DNA from 2 places in the Arthrobacter sp. TJ-170 genome. Region 2 is predicted to be linked to the other one. Evidence: predicted binding sites of a transcription regulator. Region 2 holds the regulator's gene; the other holds the start of a gene.
The links. Region 2 encodes HrcA, which represses chaperone genes, less so after heat shock. Its sites were predicted from a motif close to TTNGCACTCGNNNNNNNCGAGTGCNAA; they were not measured.

Region 1 (13,198 bases), on a different contig from region 2:
GGCTGAATTCCCGATTGACTATGGCGGCGACATCCCGTGTCCCGGGATCCTTTGCCATCTCACTGGAGTAGAGGTTGAGGGCGCCCGGCGGGCGCTCCCACCAGCGCTCGCGCGCTGATCCTCGGCCTTCTACTTCGCGAACCAGTTCGTGCCTGGCCAGCTGTCGCAGGTGGTAGCTGGTGGAACCGCTCGATTCCCCGAGCCGGGCGGCGAGCGCACTGGCAGTCTGCGGCCCGAACTGTGACAGCGCGTTGAGGAGCTGGATCCTGAGCGGATGCGTTAGCGCCTTCAGCGCGTTGAGATCGACGGTGCGATCGTTCGGCTTTGCTGACTCCATACAGGAAGAATAGTCCTGCAAAGGTATCTTTGCAACGCTTTGTTTGCAAACTATTCTTTGCTATTTCTCAACGGCTCACTCGGGCACTTCGCCAGAGGAAAAGGGCCATGGCCACGCACGCCGTAGCAACCATCACGGCGAAGACCGTGACCGCGGCCGTGAGGCCGAGCGCATCTGCCGCCAGGCCCAAGCCGAGCACAGGAACAGCACTTCCCAGATAGGTGATCACATAGACGGTGCTGATGATCTGTGCATGCTGGGATCCTTCAACCTGCTGCGCCACCGCGCTGAAGACGGTGCGGAAGGCGACCCCCTGGCCTACCCCTGCGATGACCAGGGCCGCAATGAGGAGCGGGACACTGCCGACACTGCCCGCGGCCGGAATCAGCGCTACACCGCCTGCCATAACGAGCAGACCGGACACACCGGATACCGTTGGGCGTGCACTGTTCTGCGGGAACAGCTGGCTTGCCGCCGAAGCCGCCAGCACCAGTCCGGAAAACAGGCCCACGAGTGGTCGACTCAACTCGCCTGCCATACCTGTGAGGTACGTCGGCGCGAGGCTGAGCGAGAAACCGAATACGGCGAAACTGAGGAAGCCAACGATCGCCGCAGACCAGAACGCCCTGCGCGCAGTTCGGGACACCGCGGGACGGCGCGGCTTCAACGCGGACAGCGGCCGGACCGGTGGCGCCGGCTTGCTCGCCGGTCGGGCATCGAGCAGTACCAGCGGAATCAGGAGCAGCCCCAGGAACACGGCATAAAGGGCGAACGGGAGCCGGGTCGGTTCGGGCAGCAGTGACAGCAGCCCACCCACGATCGGTCCCGCCGCAACTCCCCCGGCCGAGGCCACAAGCGTGAAGCGTGATGCCCACTCCGGACGGAGAGGCAATAGGTCGCGCAACGCAGCAGAACTGGCTCCCGTAGCGCATGCTACTGCCGCACCCTGGAGGCAGCGGCCGAGCACCAACATCGGAAGCGATGTTGCACTGCCGAAGACCAGAGCTCCGAGCACACCGGTCAGAACCGCGAGAACGAGCGCCGCGCGCCGCCCGATATGGTCCGACCAGTGGCCAACCAGGAGCAGCCCGGCAACGAGAGTGAAGACGTACGCAGCGAAGGCTGCCGTCGTATCGAAAGCACTCAGGCCAAGATCGGCGCGAATGAGCGGGTAGAGCGGAGTCGCAAGATTCGCCCCCACGAGCAGGGTGGCCATCACGACGACGGCGAGGCCCAGCCGGGTGCGGACGGAGGCATCCCAGCGGGGAGACTGCACGGGAGCAGGCCGCATACGCAATTCGCTGATGACGCTCATGCTCACCTTCCGGAGATACTTACCATTCTTACTATTCATAGTGAGGTCTGCGGGTTACTGTGGAAGTCCTATCGGGCCTGGCCTGATCATCGTGCTCAATATTCGAGGGACATCCCACTCCCCGATGAGCTGAACGAGGAGTTGTGCATGTTGGACCGAACAGACATTCGTCTCCTGCGCGAGCTTGTCCGCGACCCGCGCTCGCAGGTCAGCCAGCTCAGCGAGACGCTCGGCATGGCACGCAACACCGCCCAGGCGAGAATGCAGAGGCTGTTTCGGTCGGGTCTTCTCCGCCCGAGCGGACGGGAACTGGACCTCGCGCGCCTGGATTACGACGTCGTCGCGTTCGTCACGATCGAGGTCACGCACCGGGAACTGGACGGTGTCATCTCAGCGCTGCGCACGCTGGAGCAGGTACTCGAAGTCCATGAGATCTCAGGCAGGGGCGACGTCTGGTGCCGGGTAGCGGCGAAGGATACGCATCACCTGCAGTCGGCCCTCCGGTCGATCCTGCGCATCAAGGGCGTGATCCGGACGGAAACCGTGCTGGCACTGCACGAGCACATTCCCTACCGCGTTGAGCCCCTGCTTGACCGGTTGCTGGCGGAGAAGTCACAGGGCAAGCAGCAGTCCGAAGGATGACCTGGGACGAAGGTCCCGAAACTCAGCCGTCCTGGCCAGCTCCCGGCGTCAGGAAGCTTTCGGCCACCAGCAGCCTGCTGCGTGCACCAGCCCGCCAGCCGTCGTCGGACTGGCTCTGTCCCGGGTTTCTCGCTCCCGCGATGAGCGTCAGCGCCACGCCTGCAGCCCGGGCGCGCAGCGCCGTCGGATCCACCCGTCCTGCGAATGCCTCTTGGTACCGCACCACGGCCGCCGGAGCGTGGCGCTAACGGTCGTCCACCTCAGGCAGGACAGCAAGGTGGGCAAGAAAGCAGCCCAAATCGTCCACCATATGCCCCGGACCGACGCCGTCGAGATCGAGCACCCCAGTAACCTGGCCACCGGAAACCAGGAGGTTCCCCTCATAGAAGTCGCCGTGCGTCGCGACCACCGGTCCGGCAGGCGCCGTACGGATAAGTTCTTCAACCCGCGACGCGAGCGCTGCAATCCGCACCGATTCCGAGGGAAGCGCAGCGATGGCAGCCCTCGCGTAGTCGCGGACCCGTGCAGACCAGGGCAGTCTTGCCGGCAGCTCGCACGCCGCCTTCGGGAAACGGTCGAGCAGATCAATCAGAACCTGCGGTTCGAGCTCCCTCGCGCCGTTCAGCATCAACCGCTGGGCAAGCGGTGTTCCCGACGCGGGCAGGGTTACGACGACGTCCCGATCCCGCGGCCCGACCGGCCGCGGAGCCGGGATCCCCGCGTCATGCAGCAGTTCGTGCCGGCGGCGCAGGGGCCAGGCACGGCCGCGCGGCAATACCTTCACATAGCGGGTCTCCCCTGCCCCCTCCGCCCGCAGTACAGCCCGCCTCATCGGCCGATAACCGAGGGTTGTGAGCGTGGCGGTGCGAACTCCGAAGAGCTCCGGACCAACGGACCGGGCATCACACGCCCAATCCAGCGCAGGCAGCAGTGGATCATGGGGATGGCTCCAGGCCAGTAGGGCTATCCCTCCCGGACCGCGCAGTCGCATGGAGCGGGGAAATTCACCTTCCACGGTCCTCGTCGTGACACACAGGAACCCGGTCAACGGGCCGTTCGGCGCAAGGCACTGCACCTCGTAGATTCCCGTGACCCCTGCACCGGAGCGATGATGAAGGCTCCGCAGTGACCACTGACCCAGCCGACCGATGAGTTGATCCGCTGCCGCGGCGAGTGCCGGACCGATGGCGGGCCCTTCGAGCAGTGCGAGTTGGTCCGCCTCGGGCACTGCGCGCGTATAACTAGGCGCGGCGGCGCTGCAGGATGTCGTCCAAGTTCATCCGGGACGCAGAAGCCGTCTCGACCGTCGGCGCGACGGCACTGTTCTTGATCGGCGTCTTCGTCTGGGGCTTGGGTGCCTCCGGCAGATCCAGAGGGGCCGGGTCTTCCCGCTCAGCTTTCGGAGCCTCGACATACGTAGGCTTGGGCACCTCCACAGGCTGCCAGGGTGTGGAGGTGACCAGCTTTTCACCTGCTTCGGCAGCAACGGCAAGTGCCGCAGCCCGCAACTCAGCCGCGGTGAACTGGGGGGTGGCAACCGTGGCGTCCGCGTCGCGGTCCCTGTTATCTTCTTCCGAGCTGCTGTCTCCGGCTTCCTCGGCGTTGAAGAGGGTGGTGGGACGGCGTACCACCGGAGCCTCCTGGGCCGCCGGTGAGAAGGTCTCCTCCGTTGAGGCAGGGACCCGCTGCGGCGTACCTGACCGGTCGCGCAGTGCGAGCGTGCGCAACACCGCAACGCTTGCAATGGCAAGCACAAGCGCGATCACCGGAACGATTGAAGAGACCAGCCCGACGACGGCAAGTACCGACGTGACCAGCGCCGTTGCCAGTGCAACTGCGCCGACCAGCGCTATGGAGAGTCGGTCCCACCGGATCCTCAGTCCCTGCGCGGAGCCCAACACCCTCGTCGACCCTCCACCTGCCTGCCCGGTGGTTGCTGGTCCGGAGGCGGACCGGGAATCGTCGGCGGCGGACATGGTCATGACGCTCCTTTGGAACACGGCGTCCCCGGATGAGATGGCTGGAAAGGCGATGTGCGCGGTGCCGGCGAAAGGCTGTCGGCTTCGCAACAGATACGGAGCAACCCAAATGAGCCACAGCCCGACGATAGCCGCCAGTACAACTGAGCTGTTCAGAGAGAAGTCCACTTACAAAACGTTAGAGCAGATGCGTCTTTGCTCCTTCATTCACTACGGTGTGTCCGACGCGAAATCGAGAAGTTTGACTAGAGCCGCGGCGCAGTCTCCTGCCACCGTCGGAGGAGGCCGCCGGGAACCTCGTCGACTGTAAGGGCAAAGGTTCTATGGTCCGCCCACGAGCCCGCGATATGCAGGTAGTCCTTGCGGGTTCCCTCGTCCCGGAATCCCAACTTCCGGACGACCCGAAGGCTTGCCGCATTCTCCGGCCGGATGTTGATCTCCATGCGGTGCAGGCCGAGTTCCCAGAAGCAATAGTCCGTTGCGAGGGCGACCGCTGTGGGTGCGATTCCCCTGCCCGCACGCTCCTTGTCCACCCAATACCCAAGCGTCGCCGTCAGGGCGGAACCCCAGACAATTCCGGATACAGTGAGCTGGCCGACCATGGCCGGCCGGCCGCCGCCCTCGGGTCGCTCGGCGATCACGAACGGTAATGCGCTGGCGGAACGCACCTGGGAGTTCAGCGCACGCACCATCTCGTGGTACGTGGGCAGGTAACCGCCCGGGGCCGGGTTGGACGCCTCCCAGGGCGAGAGCCAGTCGAGGTTGCGGTGACGCAGTTCCATCCATTCGCGCTTGTCGCGATGTCGAAGCGGACGAAGGATGAGATTGCCGGTCTCGAGGGTGACCGGCCAGGCGAACCTACCCCACATGTCAGTAGTTAGCCGTCGAAGGAGCCGGTAAACTCCTGCAGCCACTTCCTGAGGTCAGGACCAAGGTCCTCGCGTTCGGAGGAGAGGGTGACCACGGCCTTCAGGTAGCTCAGCTTGTCCCCAGTGTCATAGCGCCGGCCGCGGAAAACGACACCGTACACGCCGGAACCCTCACCATCGGCTGCTGCCAGCGTCTGCAGGGCGTCCGTCAGCTGGATCTCGCCGCCGCGTCCTGGACCTGTCTCTTCCAGGACGTCGAAGACCCGGGGGTGCAGGACGTAACGCCCGATGACCGCCAGGTTCGACGGGGCTTCCTCAGCGGAGGGCTTTTCGACGAGCTTGTTGACGCGGACGTATTCCTCATCGTCGAGCGCGGAGATGTCAGCGCAGCCGTAGGCACTGATCTGATCCGGATCAACCTCGATCAGGGCGATCACTGACCCGCCGGTCTTCGCCTGGACATCGATCATGGTCTCAAGCAGGACGTCGCGCTCGTCGATCAGGTCATCGCCGAGCAGGACAGCGAACGGCTCAGAGCCGACGTGGAGCTTGGCGCGCAGCACCGCGTGCCCGAGCCCCTTGGGGTCCCCTTGGCGGAGGTAGTGGATGTCACCGAGCTCGGAGGCGCGGCGCACAGACTCCAGCTTCTCGAAATCACCCTTCGCTTCGAGCGTTTGCTCGATGAACGGCACCCGGTCGAAGTGGTCCTCGAGGGACCTCTTGTTGCGTCCGGTGATCATCAGAATGTCATTTATGCCGGCGCCGACGGCCTCTTCGACCACATACTGAATCGCCGGCCGGTCCACAACCGGAAGCATTTCCTTGGGCATCGCCTTGGTGGCCGGCAGGAACCTCGTTCCCAGGCCAGCTGCGGGAATGACGGCCTTGTTAACTCTTGGTCGCTCAGTCATGCCACAACACTACAGAATCGGCTGCTGTTCGATGAAAGTGCTACGCTCTCACGCCCTCACGCCCTCACGCCCTCACGCCCTCACGCCCTGTACAGTGCCACCATGGATTCCCGCGTGCAATCGTCGATGCCCTCACCGAGCCCTTCGTCGGTCAAGGAAGACTTGCGCCGCACATTGCGGAACCGGCGTCGCGCCCTTTCGGAGCGTGACCGCAGGTCAGCCGCCGCTGCGCTGAGCGACCAGGTGCTCGCGTGGTTGCGGAGCGCCCCCGGGAGGAGGTCCGGGCCCATTGCGGCGTACCTCTCGGATCCGCCGGAGCCCGGCACCGAGGAATTGCTGCCGGCCCTGATCAGTGCGGGGTACGACGTCGTCGTACCGGTGTGTGAACCGCTGTACCAGCTGAGCTGGGTGCGCTGGGAGCCGGGCGTCGAGCTGGCGAAAAGCCCTCGTGCTCCCCTCTGGGAGCCGGTTGGCGAACGAAAGCAATTCACGGCACTGGTGCCGTTCCGCCTGGTGCTGGTGCCCGGGTTGGCCATGGATGCGCTGGGAAACAGGATAGGCCAGGGTGGCGGGTACTACGACCGGTTCCTCGCGCAGCTGGTTCTCGAACAGCCCGACGTGGACAGGCTCGGCTATCTGTATGACGAGGAGATCCTCCCCGCTGGGGATGTCGAAACCACGCCCCTCGACATGCCGCTGCACGGCGCCTTCACGCCGTCCCGCCTGCACCGTGCGCCCGGCGAACATTCCTCATAAGCGCCAGAAGCAGTGTAGAATTGGCACTCGGACTGGTCGAGTGCCAAAATCCGGGGAAACCCGGACAACGAGACCGCCCACGAACAGCGTTCCCACAGGAGGATTGTCCATGCCTACATATGCTTACGCTTGCAGGGACTGCGGCCACGCCTTCGATGTCCAGCAGTCATTCTCTGATGACTCGCTGACGGTCTGCCCGGAATGCGAGGGCCTACTGCGCAAGAAGTTCAACAGCGTGGGTGTCGTCTTCAAGGGATCCGGCTTCTACCGCACAGACTCCCGCTCTGCGTCGTCGTCCGTCGAGACCGGCAGCAGCTCTTCTGCGAAGCCCTCCTCCACCTCATCCGGTTCCGACGGCAAAGCGGCTTCGTCGTCAACTTCTTCCTCCGGGGGAACGACGACGGCGCCGGCGGCTGCCGCTTCGGCCTAACCGCCGCACCCACTCCGGAGAAACCTTCCGCCGCGGGTGGACCGGTAGTCCTGCACAACCGGTTCTCCCGGGGCGGTTTTTCCACATAGGACCAACTCCCACGGTGCCGCCGTAGCAGGGTTCATATCGTTGGATCCATGAGTGAGCCATCACGCACCCCGAGTCACCTGCAGAGCCGGTTCCAAGCCTTCATCTTCCGGAAGAGGCGCCTTCTGGCCGCTGGCCTCCTGTGCGCTGCAGCCGGGGTGACCGTGGAAGCGCTCCTCCCCCATGAGCCCGCCACCGTGAGGGTTGTCGCTGCATCTTCAGATCTGCCCGTGGGCACGGTCCTCACCGCGGATCAGCTCGCCATCGTCGATCTTCCCGAGGCAGCTGTGCCCGAGCACTCGTTCACGTCCCCCGAACTGGTTGCCGGCCAGCAGCTGGCAACTCCTGTCTATGCGGGCGATGTCCTGGCCCAGAACTTTTTTGTAGGGGCCGGCCTGTTAGCCGGAAGCCCAGAGGGCACAGTCGCGGTTCCGCTCCGCCCGGCTGATGCATCCACGGTGCAACTGCTCTCGGCAGGGCAGCGCGTGGATGTGGTGCTCAGCACCGGAAACGGATTTGAGGTTTCCGCGAAGAACACCGTGTTGGCCCGTGGACTACCGGTGCTGTGGACGTCCGAGCAACCAGGTGCCGGGCCGTTCAGGCCCGCGTCAGGAGCGGAGGGCGGCCTGGTGGTCGTGGCGGCCAACCCGGACGAGGCGGCGGCACTGGCCGGCGCATCGAGCGCCGGCCAGGTTCACCTTGTACTCACGTCGGCGAGCAGCCAGGAGTGAACTGCTAGCTCCAGTGTGGAGGCTTCTGTTCCTTCAGCCACTCATCGTTGTCGCCGTCCTGGTCATTCCAGGACCGCGGATCATCCTCAGCCGCATGCTGTGGGATGACGTCCCCGTGCGGGGCCGTACTGGTGGTGGCCTCTGAACTCGGCTGGGCAACCGCCGAGGCCTCCGCGTCAGCCGGCTCGGCAGCCTCGCCGGATGTCCCTTCATCCGCTTGATCAGCGGGGCGGTCATCCGTCGGGTCTTCTTCATTCGCCCGGCTGTTCTCTGCTTCCGATCCCATCGTCTCCCCGTTTCCTGCAGGTGGCTCCTGTGCAGTCCGGCGCGGATTCGGCCGGTCAGTATGTTGAAGACCAAGATATCCCGATATGCGGTCGGCGCAGCCTTCAGGATCAGTGAAGACTTCAATGGTCCACAGCGGCATGTAACGCCAGCCCATCCGTTCAAGGAGCTGCGGGCGCAGCCTGCTCCGCTCCCTCACGGTCAGGCCGCGGTATCGATCGGATCCGTCGGACTCGATGGCTACAGGCGAGAGGAAGGGTGCACTGCCGTCCGCGCCGGAAGCGTGGCTGGAACTGAAGGCAGCAACGATGTCCAGCGCGCCGTCGTAATTGCTGTGGACGGTGGCACCGCGATGGCGCAGTCGTTCCACCAGGTCCGCAACCAGCGGGTCCTCGTTTTCGGACTCCACCACCGGGGCAACCCGGGTTTGCTCGGCGTCCCCGGAGAGCTCCCGGCGCAGCAGTTCGTAGAAGTCCAGCGCGCCGTGCCCCAACCGCTCGGGATCCAGGTCCTCGGGACGGAAGCACGTGAGAACATGCAGCCGGTACCGTGCACGAGTCATGGCGGCGACAAACTTGCCGCGGCCGTCCGGAGCAGACAGTGGACCGAAATTGTGCAGGGCCCGTCCGTGCGGGGTCCGCCCGAACCCCAGCGAGAAGATCACGGAGTCCCGGGTCAGCCCGGCGGCGCGGTCGATCGTGACTACCCGGAACGACTCGTTGCCAGGCTTGAAGAAGTCCGCAGCCCAGGGAGCATCAGCCATGGACAGACGGACGGCCTCGCCTACCCGCTGCGCGTGGCGGGCGCTTGCCGTGACGACAGCGAGTGAGTAGCTCGGCCGCTGCCGAATGTGTTCGAAGACCAGATCGACGACGCGCGTAACCTCAGCGGCGACACTCTCAACACCATCGTGATCCGAACTCGGCATGCCGGTTCCGTTGGGCAGGTACTCGACGGTGAGGGCGCGCTCCGTGCCGGTGATCTCTGATCCCGAGGGCAGGCGTGTGAGTTCTTTCCCGTAGAAACGTTCACTGAGGAAGGTGATGAGCCCCTTGTCCGCTCCGCGGTAGACATCCCGCAGCGCCAGTGACGGCAGGACCGCCGCAAGCGCCCGATAGGCGCTCGGAAGGTGTTCCGGCGTGTTGCGGCGTTCGTCCTCGACCGACACGGTGAAGCTACGCGGTCCGCCGAGGCGGTCATCACCGAAGGCAATGACCTGGCGCGAACGCGCCAGCGCCGGAACCACCGACTGCAGGGAGATCGACTCCGCGTCAAGCACGATCACGGCATCGAACATTTTGTCCTCAGGGAGCACCAGAGGCAGGACCAGCGGGCTCGCTGCCCACACCGGCATCAGCGCGGTGACCAGTTCATCGGCCTGGACACTGAGGGCGTCCAGGCCGGGCTCGCCCTCCCGCAACAGGCCGCGCAGTTGCTCAGCTTCGGCCGGCATGGTCTCCAGCGCCGCCCGCCAACGCTCCGCGAGGGCCCACCGGATCCGGCTGGCACCGGAGGCGACATGTGCGTTGTCGGCGAGCCGGTACTCGGCCTCGAGGGTGCGGAGGCTCGCGCCGTCGGACATCGCGAGGTAGTCGTCCCCGCTGATCATCGCCTCGAGGGCGGACTGCCACCACGCCAGCTCAAGTTCTCCCCCGACCTGACGGGCACCCACCTCACGTGCTGCGAGGTCGTCCAGCAGTTCACCGAGACCGTTCTCGCGCATTTCGTCGAGCAGCAGCGTGCGCTCGGGGAGCGTGGCAAGGCTCTGCTTGTCGCGTGCCAGGTCCGAGAGGCGGAGCACCAGCTCATCCAGCGGGATCGCGACGAGCTTGGGCTCGCCGGGAGTACCGGCCAGGATGGACGTGAGTTCCTTCAGTTTCGAGTCGATCGTGCGGTAGAAGCTGTTGATCTCTGCGAGCCCTGTGGGCACCGAGGGATGCCGCTCCGTGGTTGCATACCTGGTCCACAGGGTGCGCTGCTCCTGCACCTCGACGAGGGACTGATGAAGGTCGGAAATATGAACGCCGGGGCGGACGTACTCCTTCGCAACCCTGCGGAGGCGCGACCGGGTCATCGAACTCATCTCGATGGTGCGCTCCCGCCGCCACGATGAGGGCGCAGTTGCGGAAATAAGGTCGGTGACCGGCCGGTCGAAGATGTCCGGTGTGAACTTGTCGAGGCTGGCGCGCACAGCGACCAGCAGATCCAACTGCTCACCCCACTCTTCGAATGTGGTTCCGAGCTCGATGTGTGAGTGCTCGGCTACCGCTCGAACCTTCTCGCGCAGCAAGGGAATGTCCCGGGAAAGGTCCACCGTAAGGCTGTGAGCGTGTTCGGTTTCCTTGCGGTTGCGCAGGTTGGCACCGAACCAGGGGCTCTGTGTCGCTTCCCTGCTGAAGCCGCCGAGTTCAGCTGCACGACGGAGCCGCGTGGTCAGTTCCGTCCTGTTCGGGATGCTGTCCATGACGCTGCGCTTGAGCCGTTGGGTAGTGGCCGGAGCAGGGTCCAGGGACGTCAGCTCGGCGAGGGACTGCATCGCCTGATACGGCGAGCATCCCCAGCGCGACCGCACGTTGTGCAGCGAGCGGACATGATCGAGCAGCTTGTGGCGGTGCGAAACGAGCGTCTCGTGCAGCGACGCCAGCTTGGGCTCCACGGCTTTCTCGTTGCGGACAATCGCACGAACCAGCTGGTCCTTCAACTGCGCAGGGTTGCCGTTGGCATTCAACTGCAGCACGAGGGAGCCGAGGTTCAGCGCATCGAGTTCCTGCACGAACTGGTTCAGGGTCCCGCGGCGCTCGGCCACCACGAGGACACTCTTGCCCTGCTCTGCAAGCGCCGCTGCGGCATTCAGCGCGGTCTGGGTCTGGCCGGTTCCTGGAGGAGCGGACACCACGACGGAGCCACCGGCGGCGACGGCGTCGAGAACCCTCTGCTGCCCGGGGTCGGCGTCGAGGATCAGGAACTCGGTGGACGGGTGCCTGTCATCAAGGGGCGTATCCCGCGACGGCGCCTTCGCATCCGAGGGAGCATCGATGCCCTCGCGCGCTGCATCCATCAGAGCGGACAGCAGCGGGTGCTCCGGGCGCACCGCAGTGTCAACGCCGACGTCGGCAAGGTCCGCGAAGGTCGAGACGAGAATGTGGTGTTCGATGGTCATGCCGCGAACGTTGTCGGTGAGCGCGCGGAGACGGTCGAGCACTGGATGCGGATCGAAGCGGGCGGTGCTGTAGGCGAGCTGCGCAACGGCGTCGGGATCGAAATCGATGCCGTGGTCCTTGTGCAGCGTGCGCACGAGCGCCGGGTTGAGGCGCGCATGCTCCGTGAGCTGGAGCTCGTAATCGTCCTGCGAACTGTGCACCGTCAGTGAAACTGACGTCAGCAGGACCGGCGCCGTCAGCGAGTCGGTGCGGCCGCCGTCGTCCATGGAGCGCCAGGACGCGGTACCCGCGGCAAGGTAGCCGACGTCGATCCCGCGTTCGGTGGCGAGTTCGTAGACCTTCGCGCGGAGAAGGCGTGCGGCCTTCATGGCGGCGGCGTACTGGTCGGGATCCCGCAGCAGCGTGGACAGGCGGGTCCGACGGCCGGCCAGAAGCTGCGCGAGACCCGACGGGTGCGCATGCGTGAGATCGATGCTGTTGGAACGCGAAGGCGTGAAGTGCAGCAGAGTATCGGTTCCCGCGTGCGGTCCCAGTCTGCGCAGCCACGGAATCAGGAAATCTTCTGCGGAGTCCCCGGCTTCCTGCACTGGCACGGTTGTCCTCTTCCCTGCGGCCTCACGGCCTGATCTTGACCAGATAGGCATGTCTTCCAAGCTATCCGACGCTGCCTCCTACAAGCTGCAAGCAACGCGGACCGTCATCAATTTACCTGCTGATCGAGCGGCCTCGACCGACGCTGAGCGCCGGTGGAGGGGTCACTCCCACTCGATGGTGCCCGGCGGCTTGCTTGTAACGTCAAGCACCACGCGGTTGACGCCGTCGACCTCGTTGGTGATCCGGTTGGAGATTCGGGCGAGGAGATCATACGGAAGCCGCGACCAGTCCGCGGTCATGGCGTCTTCGCTGGATACCGGGCGGAGCACGATCGGGTGCCCGTAGGTGCGCCCGTCGCCCTGGACGCCGACGCTTCGCACATCGGCCAGCAGGACCACCGGCATCTGCCACACCTCGTTATCGAGGCCCGCAGCCGTGAGCTCTGCCCGCGCAATTGCGTCTGCCTTGCGGAGCAGCTCGAGGCGCTCCTGGTTGACGGAACCGACAATGCGGATACCGAGACCCGGGCCCGGGAATGGCTGGCGTCCGACGATCTCTGCCGGCAAACCGAGTTGGGCACCGACGGCTCGCACCTCATCCTTGAACAGCGTGCGCAGGGGCTCCACAAGCTCAAACTGCAGGTCTTCCGGAAGGCCGCCGACGTTGTGGTGGCTCTTGATATTGGCTGCACCCTCGCCACCGCCGGATTCGACGACGTCCGGGTAGAGCGTGCCCTGCACGAGGAAGCGGATCTTCTCTCCGTGGGCTTCGGCCTCAGCGATGATGGCGCGCTCGGCCTCCTCGAATGCGCGAATGAACTCGCGACCGATGATCTTGCGCTTGGTCTCCGGGTCCTCGACACCCTCAAGGGCTTCGAGGAACCGCTTCTGCTCATTCGCGACGTACAGGTTGACCCCGGTGGCGGCAACGAAGTCCCGCTCCACCTGTTCTGCTTCGCCCTCGCGGAGCAGGCCGTGGTCAACGAAGACGCAGGTGAGCTGGTCACCGACCGCCCGCTGGACGAGAGCCGCTGCGACGGCGGAGTCCACACCACCGGAAAGCCCGCAGATTACCCGGGCGTCCCCCACCTGCTGGCGGATT
Region 2 (9,414 bases):
TCCGGTCTTTACCCTCTGGACGGCGCTGACTATCCGGTGCTTCGTGATGCGCTGGAAAAGCTCATGCTCAACGATGCCGCCCTCGTGTATGAGCCGGAGACCTCCGCCGCGCTGGGATTCGGTTTCCGCGTGGGGTTCCTCGGTCTGCTCCACCTGGAGATCACCCGCGAACGCCTGGAACGGGAATACAACCTGAGCCTCATTTCCACTGCACCCAACGTCGAGTATGAAGTGACGCTCGAGGACAAGAACATCGTCCACGTCACCAATCCCAGCGAGTACCCCGTCGGCAAGATCGCGGAGGTCCGCGAACCGATGGTTTCTGCGACAATCCTCGCGCCCAACGAGTTCGTCGGCACCATCATGGAGCTGTGCCAGAGCAGGCGCGGCGTCATGGGCGGAATGGACTACCTGTCGGAGGATCGGGTGGAGATACGTTACCGGCTCCCGCTTGCCGAGATCGTCTTCGACTTCTTCGACATGCTCAAATCCAGGACCCGCGGGTATGCCTCGCTGGACTGGAAGGCCGACGGCGATCAGGTAGCTGATCTGGTCAAGGTCGACATCATGCTCCAGGGAGAGCAGGTTGATGCCTTCTCCGCCATTACGCACCGTGACAAGGCCTATTCCTATGGCGTCATGATGACCGGAAAGCTGCGCGAACTGATTCCACGGCAGCAGTTCGAGGTCCCCATTCAGGCCGCGATCGGCGCGCGCATCATCGCGAGGGAAAACATCCGGGCCATCCGCAAGGACGTTCTGGCCAAGTGCTACGGCGGTGACATCACCCGGAAGCGCAAGCTTCTGGAAAAGCAGAAGGAAGGCAAGAAGCGCATGAAGATGGTGGGCCGTGTGGAGGTTCCCCAGGAAGCGTTCATCGCAGCGTTGTCGTCGGACGAGTCGAAGGACAAAGCCAAGAAGTGACTGCAGTACTCCGCCGGGAGGGCAACCATGCCTAGCGCACTGCCGCTCGGAGACCCGGCTCCGTCCGACGGCGTGTTGCCTCCGGCGGCGGCGGCCGGTGCGATCGATCGTGACTTCGGGCTGTACGTGCACATACCCTTCTGCGCTGTCCGCTGCGGTTACTGCGATTTCAACACGTACACAGCGGCCGAGCTTGGCGGGGGAGCGTCGCAGGCCAACTATGCGCTCTCTGTTCAGCGGGAACTCAACTTCGCTGCCGGGGTGTTGACCGCTTCCGGCGTTGCCGAGCGTCCGCTGAGTACGGTGTTCTTCGGTGGAGGAACGCCCACGCTCCTGCCGTCGCAGGAACTGGCGCAGGTGCTGCAGACCGCGAAGGACGTTTGGGGCCTGGCACCCGGAGCCGAGGTGACTACGGAAGCAAATCCCGACTCGGTAACTCCCGAATCGCTCGAGGAATTGGCCCGTGCGGGTTTCACCCGGGTGTCCTTCGGCATGCAGTCCGCGGTGCCGCACGTGCTGGCCGTACTGGATCGGACCCACTCACCGGCGAGGGTGCCCCTTGCGGTCGAGTGGGCGCGCGCTGCCGGATTGAAGGTAAGCCTTGATCTGATCTATGGCACGCCCGGTGAGGAGCTCCAGGACTGGCAGACCTCCCTCGAAGCCGCGCTTGCCCTCGAGCCGGATCATCTGTCCGCATACGCTCTCATCATTGAGGACGGCACTGCGCTGGCGAGGCGGATGCGGCGCGGTGAGGTTCCAATGGTCGACGACGACGACCACGCCGACAAGTACGAACTTGCCGAAAAGATGCTCCAGTCAGCTGGAATGTCCTGGTATGAGGTGAGCAACTGGGCGCGTACCGAAGGGGATCAGTGCCGCCACAATATTGCCTACTGGAAAGGGCATGACTGGTGGGGTGCCGGTCCGGGGGCCCATTCTCATGTAGGCGGAACGCGCTGGTGGAACGTAAAGCATCCATCTGCCTACGCCCAGCGTCTGGGCTCGGACGCTTCACCCGCTGCGGGCAGGGAGATACTGGACGACAACGCCCGCTATGTCGAGGATGTCCTCCTGCGCAGCAGGCTTGCCGAGGGGTATCCAACCACCGCACTGCAGCCGGAGGGACGCCGTGCGGTCGCCGGACTGATTGCCGACGGACTGATCGAGCCCAGCGCGGCATTCAAGGGGACTGTGCGCCTGAGCGGGCGGGGGCGGCTGCTTGCTGACGCCGTCGTTCGCCGCCTCCTGCCCGACTGATCTTCTAGTGGAAGATCCGCAGGTTGAACGGGTAGCGATACGGCCGGCCGCGGTTCACGTGGATTCCTGCCGCAACTGCGAACCCGGCGAGGGTCACCCAGATGAGGGCATTGAGGACTGCGAAAATCCCGCCGATTCCGGGTAGCAGGGACAACAGCAGGCAGACCGCGGCAGCGATGCTCGGGGGGAAGGTGAAGTTGAACGCTTCCTTCGATTCCTGCTCCGTGAAGGGCCCGCGGTCCCGGTAGATCAGGAAAATGATCAGCGATGGGACGAAGCCCAGGATGCCGAGGAAATGGGCGAGCGTTGCCCACTGCCGGTCCTCCGCCGGAGTCAGCGGTGGAGCGCTGGGACTGGCACCCTGGAATGCGGGGACATTGTCCGGGGGTGCAGGGCGTGACGACGCGTCACTGTGCCGGTCTGCGCTGTTAGACAACGAAACTTCCTTCAAACTGGAGGACTTCACCGCGCATTCGCGCAGAACTTACTTCCTAAGGGTACTTGGTGGACAGGCCGCACGGGGTCGCCCACACCTGTCGGTGCCCGGCGCCTATGCGTCTGATCCCGGTATGGTAAGGAAATCGATGACTTCCTCGACGCGGGCCAGCAGTGACGGCTCGAGATCAGCATAGGTATTGACTCCGCCCAGGATGCGCTTCCAGCCGGCCGCAACATCTGCCTGGGTGGAGTGCGGCCAGCCCAGGCGGTTCAGGATCCCGGTCTTCCAGTCTTCGCCGCGGGGAATGACCGGCCACGCTTCGAGTCCGAGTGCCCGGGGTTTGACGGCCTGCCAGACGTCAACGTAGGGGTGTCCCACGATCAGCACGTTGTGCGCAGCACCCGGTACCTTCATGGCTTCGGCCGCTATCCTGGCTTCCTTGGTACCCGGCAGAAGGTGGTCTACAAGGATGCCCAGGCGGCGGCCGCTGGACGGTGCGAAATCACGCACCACGCCTGCAAGATCATCGACTCCGTGCAACGGCTCGACGACGATGCCCTCGACGCGCAGGTCGTCTCCCCATACTTTTTCCACGAGTTCGGCGTCGTGGCGGCCTTCAACCCAGATCCTGCTCGCCCGTGCAGTGCGTGCCCGCTGGCCCGCAACCCGAACGGAACCTGAAGCAGTCCGTTGTGATACCGCGGCCTGCTTCAGGGCAGGAATCAGCTCAACGGGCGAACCTTCGTAGTGGAAACCGAATCCGAGCGGGAATGTGCGCCGCTTGCCGCGGCGGTCCTCCAGGATCATCACGTGCATCCCGCCGGACTTCTCGGTCCGTAGGATCTCGCCCACGAACCCGCTTTGGACATCTTCCAGAACGACGCCGGGGCGGGCCTCGATCTTCTCAATTACGGCGCGTCGGGGCTGGGAGAGGTCCTGTGCGCCCCATTGGTGATAAGACATGTGACTTCTCTCGCTTCCGCAAATCCCTGCCGTCCGGACAGGCAGAGCCAATGCTAACAATCGCCTCAGACGTATTAGACTTGGCACTTAGGCGTGTTGAGTGCTAACTCAAGAAGCGGGCAGCGAAGTACATCGGAGGTGAACATGAGTGAGCCCAGGCGGCTTGAAGTCCTGCGAGCCATCGTTGAGGATTACGTTCATTCCCGTGAGCCGGTGGGCTCCAAGGCTCTGGTTGAACGCCACAAGCTGGGTGTGTCCTCGGCGACTATCCGCAACGATATGGCGCTTCTGGAAGAAGAAGGCCTCATTACCGCCCCCCATACCAGTTCGGGCCGTATCCCCACAGATAAGGGATACCGCCTGTTCGTTGACCGGATCGCCGAGGTGAAGCCCCTGTCGGCACCGGAGAAGCGGGCTATCCGGGCGCTGCTCGAAAACGCGGAAGATCTCGATGATGTCCTGGACCGCACCGTTCGACTGCTCGCGCAGCTCACCAATCAGGTGGCCGTGGTGCAGTACCCGCACCTGGGCGCAGCGTCCGTCCGCCACATCGAGTTCGTCCTGCTCGCACCGACCCGCGTACTCGTGGTGCTCATTTCCACCAACGGCGCGGTACAGCAGCGGGTAGTGCCCGTCCCCGCCGATGCGACCGAGACTGCACTTGCCGAGCTGCGTCAGCGCTTCCTTGAGAAGGTGTCGGGCGTGCGGCTCCCATCGGTACCGCAGGAACTTGGCGCCTGCGCTGCGGAGCTTTCCCCAGCGCTGCAGCCGCTGGGCCAGGCACTCGCACACGGTCTGGAACAGTTGTCGGCTGCCAACCGCGAGGATCGCATTGTGTTGGCCGGCACGGCCAACCTTGCCCGTTCGACGCTGGACTTTCCCCTCACCATCGGCCCCGTCCTGGAAGCACTTGAAGAACAGGTAGTCATGCTTCGCCTCCTTTCGGAGATGGAGCAGGACGCCCTCGGTGTCTCTGTCCGCATAGGTCGGGAAAACCCTTACGGCGGTCTCGCCGAGGCGTCCGTGATTGCCACCGGCTACGGACCGGACGCGCTGGCGAAGGTGGGGGTACTCGGACCCACCAGAATGGATTACCCCACCACCATGGCTGCCGTCAGAGCGGTAGCCCGTTACCTTTCCCGCATCCTCGATGAATCGTGACCGGATGACGGATCCCATGAACAGCAGCCGCTCACGCGGTGAGATAACAGGAAGTGATGTGCAGGAGTGAGTAATCACTACGATGTCCTTGGCGTTGCACGCGATGCCAGCGGCGAAGAAATCAAGAAGGCGTACCGCAAGCTCGCCCGCAAACTCCACCCGGACGTCAACGTCGGCCCTGAAGCGGCTGAGGAGTTCAAGCTGGTCACCCGCGCATACGAGGTGCTTTCGGATCCGCAGAAGCGGCGCGTCTATGACACCACCGGAAACGAAAACGGCACCGACAACGGGTTCGGCGGCGGCTATGCCGGCCCGGGCTTCGCCTTCCACGACATTTTCGAGACCTTCTTCGGAGGAGGCGGTCCCAGCGGTCCGCCGTCACGTACCCAGCGCGGCCAGGATGCCCTCATCGCCGTCCGTATCGATCTGAAGGATGCGGTCTTCGGCTCCAACAAGAAGATCGAAGTGGACTCTGCGGCAGTATGCCCCACCTGTGACGGATCCTGCACACAGCCCGGGACGTCGCCGAGAACCTGCGATATTTGCGGTGGGTCCGGGCAGGTCCAGCGCGCGGTCCGGTCCATCCTGGGCCAGGTTATGACGACGGCGACCTGCGGCACCTGCCAGGGGTACGGAACCGTCATCCCGCACCCCTGCAACGAGTGCAACGGGGACGGGCGTATACGATCACGCCGCAGCCTGACGATCAAGGTGCCCGCCGGTGTTTCAACGGGTACGCGAATCCAGCTTTCGGGTCAGGGGGAGGCAGGCACGGCGGGCGGCCCCCAGGGGGACCTTTACGTCGAAATCCGGGTCAACAGCGACCCGACTTTCCTGCGGGAGGGCGACGACCTCCACGCCACCTTGAGCGTGCCCATGACAGCGGCAGCTCTCGGCACCACCGTGACCATGACCAGCTTCGACGGTGATCAGGAACTCACGATCAAGTCCGGTACCCAGTCCGGCGAAGTGATCGCGCTCAAAGGTCTTGGAGTTACGCATCTGCGCGGATATGGCAGGGGAGATCTCCTGGTACACCTGAGCGTCGAGACCCCCCGGAACCTCGACGGCGCTCAGGAGGAGCTCCTTCGACGTCTGGCGGAAATGCGCGGCGAACAGTTCGCCGAAGGTCAGCTGGCCAGCAGCGGATCAGGGGTATTCGCCCGCTTGCGCGAGCGCCTCGGAAATCTCTGAGCGGTAGCCCGGACAATGACCAACCAGGCTTTCTTCGGTCAACCCGAAGACGTTCAAAGCGCTGTCACCGGCGCAAGCATCACCCTGCGAGGTCAGGAAGCCCATCACGCTGCAACCGTGAAGCGTGTGGTTCCCGGAGAAACGATCGACGTGGTGGACGGGCAGGGGCGCCGTCTGAGCTGCACCGTCGTCGATGCGGCGCCTGCCGCCGTCGTAGTAACGGTGGACAGGATCTCCTTCGATCCACTCCCTGAAATCCGCATTGTCCTGGTCCAGGCCCTGGCGAAGGGGGACCGCGCGGAGCTGGCAGTCGAGGCAGCTACCGAACTCGGCGTTGACGCTGTTCTGCCCTGGCAGGCAGACCGCAGCATTGTGCGGTGGCGTGCCGACAAAGCTGTAAAGGGACGCGCGAAGTGGGAAGCCCTGGTCCGCACCGCGTCGAAGCAAAGTCGGCGCACCCGGGTTCCGGACGTCCTCGATGTGCTGGACAGCCGGGGCCTCGGGCGATGGCTTGACAGCGTTGATCACCCGATCCTGCTCCACGAGGAAGCGCAAGAATCTCTCGCGGGTTACTGGAACCGTGACCCGGGAGGCAGAAAAGGGACGCTGGCCGTAATCGTGGGCCCGGAAGGGGGAGTCGCCCCGCACGAGGTCGAGCTGTTCGCCGAGCACGGAGCCTTGCCGGTGCAACTCGGAAATAATGTCCTGCGCGCCTCGACGGCCGGGCCGGCAGCGCTTGCTGTGCTCAACCAGCTCTCCGGCCGCTGGTAGCCCTCGGATTTCCGGCAGCTGGCGGCTGATAGCCGGCGGTCAGCGGATGCTGACCAGCTTGTCATCGGCGACGTCGTCGGCAGCAGGCCCGGATCCGGGATCCGTCTCCGACGCCTCGTACACCTCAACGAGATAGGTTCCCTGTTCCAGGGCCACACTGAACTCATACAGCCCTACCGCGCCCGTTCCCGCCTCCACCGGTACGGTTCCGTCGACAACATCTTCAGCGGGTACACCGCCCCCGTCCACGCGCCGGACCCTCCACTGAAGGCTTGTGTCCGTCGTGGTCGTGCTGCCCTGGATGATGACAGTCCGATCGGTGCGGACCGAGCTCTCCTGCGGGTTGATGATCCAGACAGGCGCCACTGCGCTGACGTCCCGCCGCAGAACGGAACCCAGCGCGATATGTCCGAATGCGTTGTAGCCCGCCTTGCCGTCCACCAGCAGGCGAACGCTGCTCGGACTTCCGCTGGCAATCAGGCCGGAATTGGCTGCTGCGGCTGTCGCGGTGTAAACGAGTTGCTGCACTGCCTGCACAGCCGTCTCCGCGTCGACCTCCGTGGTGAATGAATCGGAGGAAATGTCCACCGTGATGACGTTGTCCGGCGAGATCGAGGTGTTGACAGCGGAGGCATTCTGCCAGGGGCTGTAGTAGTCGTCGTCCAGCGGCTCAGCGCTGGTCATCGCCCAGACTGCAGCGGCGATCGGGTCTCCTGTCGATTCGGCCGGCAGGAATTCGCGGTAAAGCAGTCCGTTCGCCTCTCCCAGCCAGTAGACCGGAAGGAGGGAAGCGGCGTCTGTGGCTTCGGGGCTTCGCAGAGCGAGCTCCGGCATACTCGCCGCGGATTCCAGCAGCACTTCTGACTGAGGCGCGATCTCCGCCGTCGACTCGGGCGGGCCTCCGATAGTGCAGGCCTGCAGTCCCAGCGCCGTCGCGAGAAGTACGGATACCTTCCAGCGGCGCACCTTCGTCTGTCCAGAAAGAGGGATGGCGGCCATGCGTTCCCATCTCCTCTCCGTTTACAGTGTCCAATGGCTGGGGTTCCAGCACCGGGCTCAAATCTCACCATCAGGGATGATGAGAGTAGGAGCCGGAGCTGCCCGGCGCAGCAGTAATCCAGCTTGGCATAGGAAGTGTGCGCTACCGGCCGGTTTTCCCCAATCGCCACAGGACTGAGACGCGATTGATATCGGGCCGTTGCGTTCCTGAGATATTTTGTCCGCCCAGCCGGTGAACGGTTTCTCGCGAAGTGGATGCGAGCGGTAACAGGCCTGCGGCGGTACGCTAGTAGAAGGCTTCTTCAAAGGCCTGGACCAGCACCTAACCGGAAATTCCGGCGACACGAGGAGAGATGGAAGGCCCACGGGCCGATAATATGACGGATTCTGCAGTGGGTATGGGGGCAGCAGGCCTGGACAGCCGGGTCATCGAGTTTGATTCAGCCGACCAGATGGTGCAGGCTCTCGGCGCAAATGACGAGGCTCTCGCCATGATCGAGGGAGCTTTCCCCGGCGTAAGCCTCCACGTACGCGGCAATGATCTCTCCATCACCGGTCCCGCGACGGACGTTGGGCGCACCGAGCGCCTGATCAGCGAGATACGTACCCTCGCCGCCAGCCAGACACCGGTGACAGCGCAGGTGTTGGAGCAGCTGCTTTTCATGCTCAAGACGCAGGGCGCTGCGAAGCCGGCCGAAGTCCTGTCGATGAATATCCTCTCTTCACGCGGCCGTACCATCCGCCCGAAGACGGTCAACCAGAAGAAATATGTCGAAGCGATTGATACGCATACCATCGTCTTCGGCATCGGCCCGGCCGGCACCGGCAAAACCTACCTGGCAATGGCCAAGGCGGTTCAGGCTCTTCAGCACAAGGAAGTCAACAGGATCATCCTTACCCGTCCGGCTGTTGAGGCGGGGGAACGGCTGGGATTCCTCCCCGGAACGCTGAACGACAAGATCGACCCGTACCTGCGCCCGCTCTACGACGCTCTTCACGACATGATGGATCCCGATTCCATTCCGCGCCTTATGGCTGCCGGAACAATCGAGGTCGCACCGCTCGCCTACATGCGCGGCCGTACCCTGAATGATGCGTTCATCATCCTCGATGAAGCGCAGAACACCACTCCTGAGCAGATGAAGATGTTCCTCACCAGGCTGGGCTTCGGTTCCAGGATGGTGGTCACCGGCGACGTGACCCAGGTGGACCTGCCGGGCGGGACCAGTTCCGGGCTTCGCGTCGTGAGCGAAATCCTGCAGGGGGTCGACGACGTCGCCTTCTCTCCGCTGGACGCCACCGACGTAGTGCGCCATCGCCTGGTCGGGGACATCGTGTCCGCCTACAGCAAATGGGATGAATCCCAGCGGGTTGCCCTGAATGGCCGCCGAAGCCCCGGCAAGACGGGCCGCAATGAGCATTGAGGTCAACAACGAGTCCGGTGTCGAGGTGGACGAAGAATCCCTGGTCAGGCTTGGCCGCCACGTGCTCGAACGGCTCTATGTGCACCCCGAGTCTGAGCTGTCCATCATTCTTGTGGACGTTGATGCCATGGAGAAGCTCCACATCGAGTGGATGGATGAGCCGGGACCAACTGACGTTCTGTCATTTCCGATGGACGAGCTGCGGCCGGGTACGGCTGCCCGTCCCACTGCCTCGGGCATTCTGGGTGATGTTGTCCTGTGCCCTGAGGTAGCGGGCACCCA

Region 1: AC4D1W_RS06045 (FmdB family zinc ribbon protein) is a predicted target of HrcA. The motif match lies at 6,830-6,856, and genes of this name have one in related genera.

Annotation. Positions count from the first base shown of each region.
Region 1 covers NZ_JBZCNL010000002.1:439,192-452,389, forward strand. The annotation lists gene AC4D1W_RS06000 (helix-turn-helix domain-containing protein) at 1-337, opposite strand, end outside; gene AC4D1W_RS06005 (MFS transporter) at 405-1,652, opposite strand; gene AC4D1W_RS06010 (Lrp/AsnC family transcriptional regulator) at 1,800-2,294, shown strand; gene AC4D1W_RS06015 (hypothetical protein) at 2,317-2,520, opposite strand; gene AC4D1W_RS06020 (aminoglycoside phosphotransferase family protein) at 2,539-3,522, opposite strand; gene AC4D1W_RS06025 (hypothetical protein) at 3,536-4,441, opposite strand; gene AC4D1W_RS06030 (GNAT family N-acetyltransferase) at 4,519-5,142, opposite strand; gene galU (UTP--glucose-1-phosphate uridylyltransferase GalU) at 5,151-6,053, opposite strand; gene AC4D1W_RS06040 (5-formyltetrahydrofolate cyclo-ligase) at 6,156-6,809, shown strand; gene AC4D1W_RS06045 (FmdB family zinc ribbon protein) at 6,919-7,239, shown strand; gene cpaB (Flp pilus assembly protein CpaB) at 7,377-8,057, shown strand; gene AC4D1W_RS06055 (DUF4011 domain-containing protein) at 8,062-12,147, opposite strand; gene guaA (glutamine-hydrolyzing GMP synthase) at 12,259-13,198, opposite strand, start outside.
Region 2 covers NZ_JBZCNL010000005.1:125,307-134,720, forward strand. The annotation lists gene lepA (translation elongation factor 4) at 1-924, shown strand, start outside; gene hemW (radical SAM family heme chaperone HemW) at 952-2,181, shown strand; gene AC4D1W_RS10935 (DUF4870 domain-containing protein) at 2,186-2,617, opposite strand; gene AC4D1W_RS10940 (DUF3097 domain-containing protein) at 2,732-3,583, opposite strand; gene hrcA (heat-inducible transcriptional repressor HrcA) at 3,728-4,744, shown strand; gene dnaJ (molecular chaperone DnaJ) at 4,811-5,938, shown strand; gene AC4D1W_RS10955 (16S rRNA (uracil(1498)-N(3))-methyltransferase) at 5,954-6,709, shown strand; gene AC4D1W_RS10960 (GerMN domain-containing protein) at 6,749-7,708, opposite strand; gene AC4D1W_RS10965 (PhoH family protein) at 8,086-9,132, shown strand; gene ybeY (rRNA maturation RNase YbeY) at 9,122-9,414, shown strand, end outside.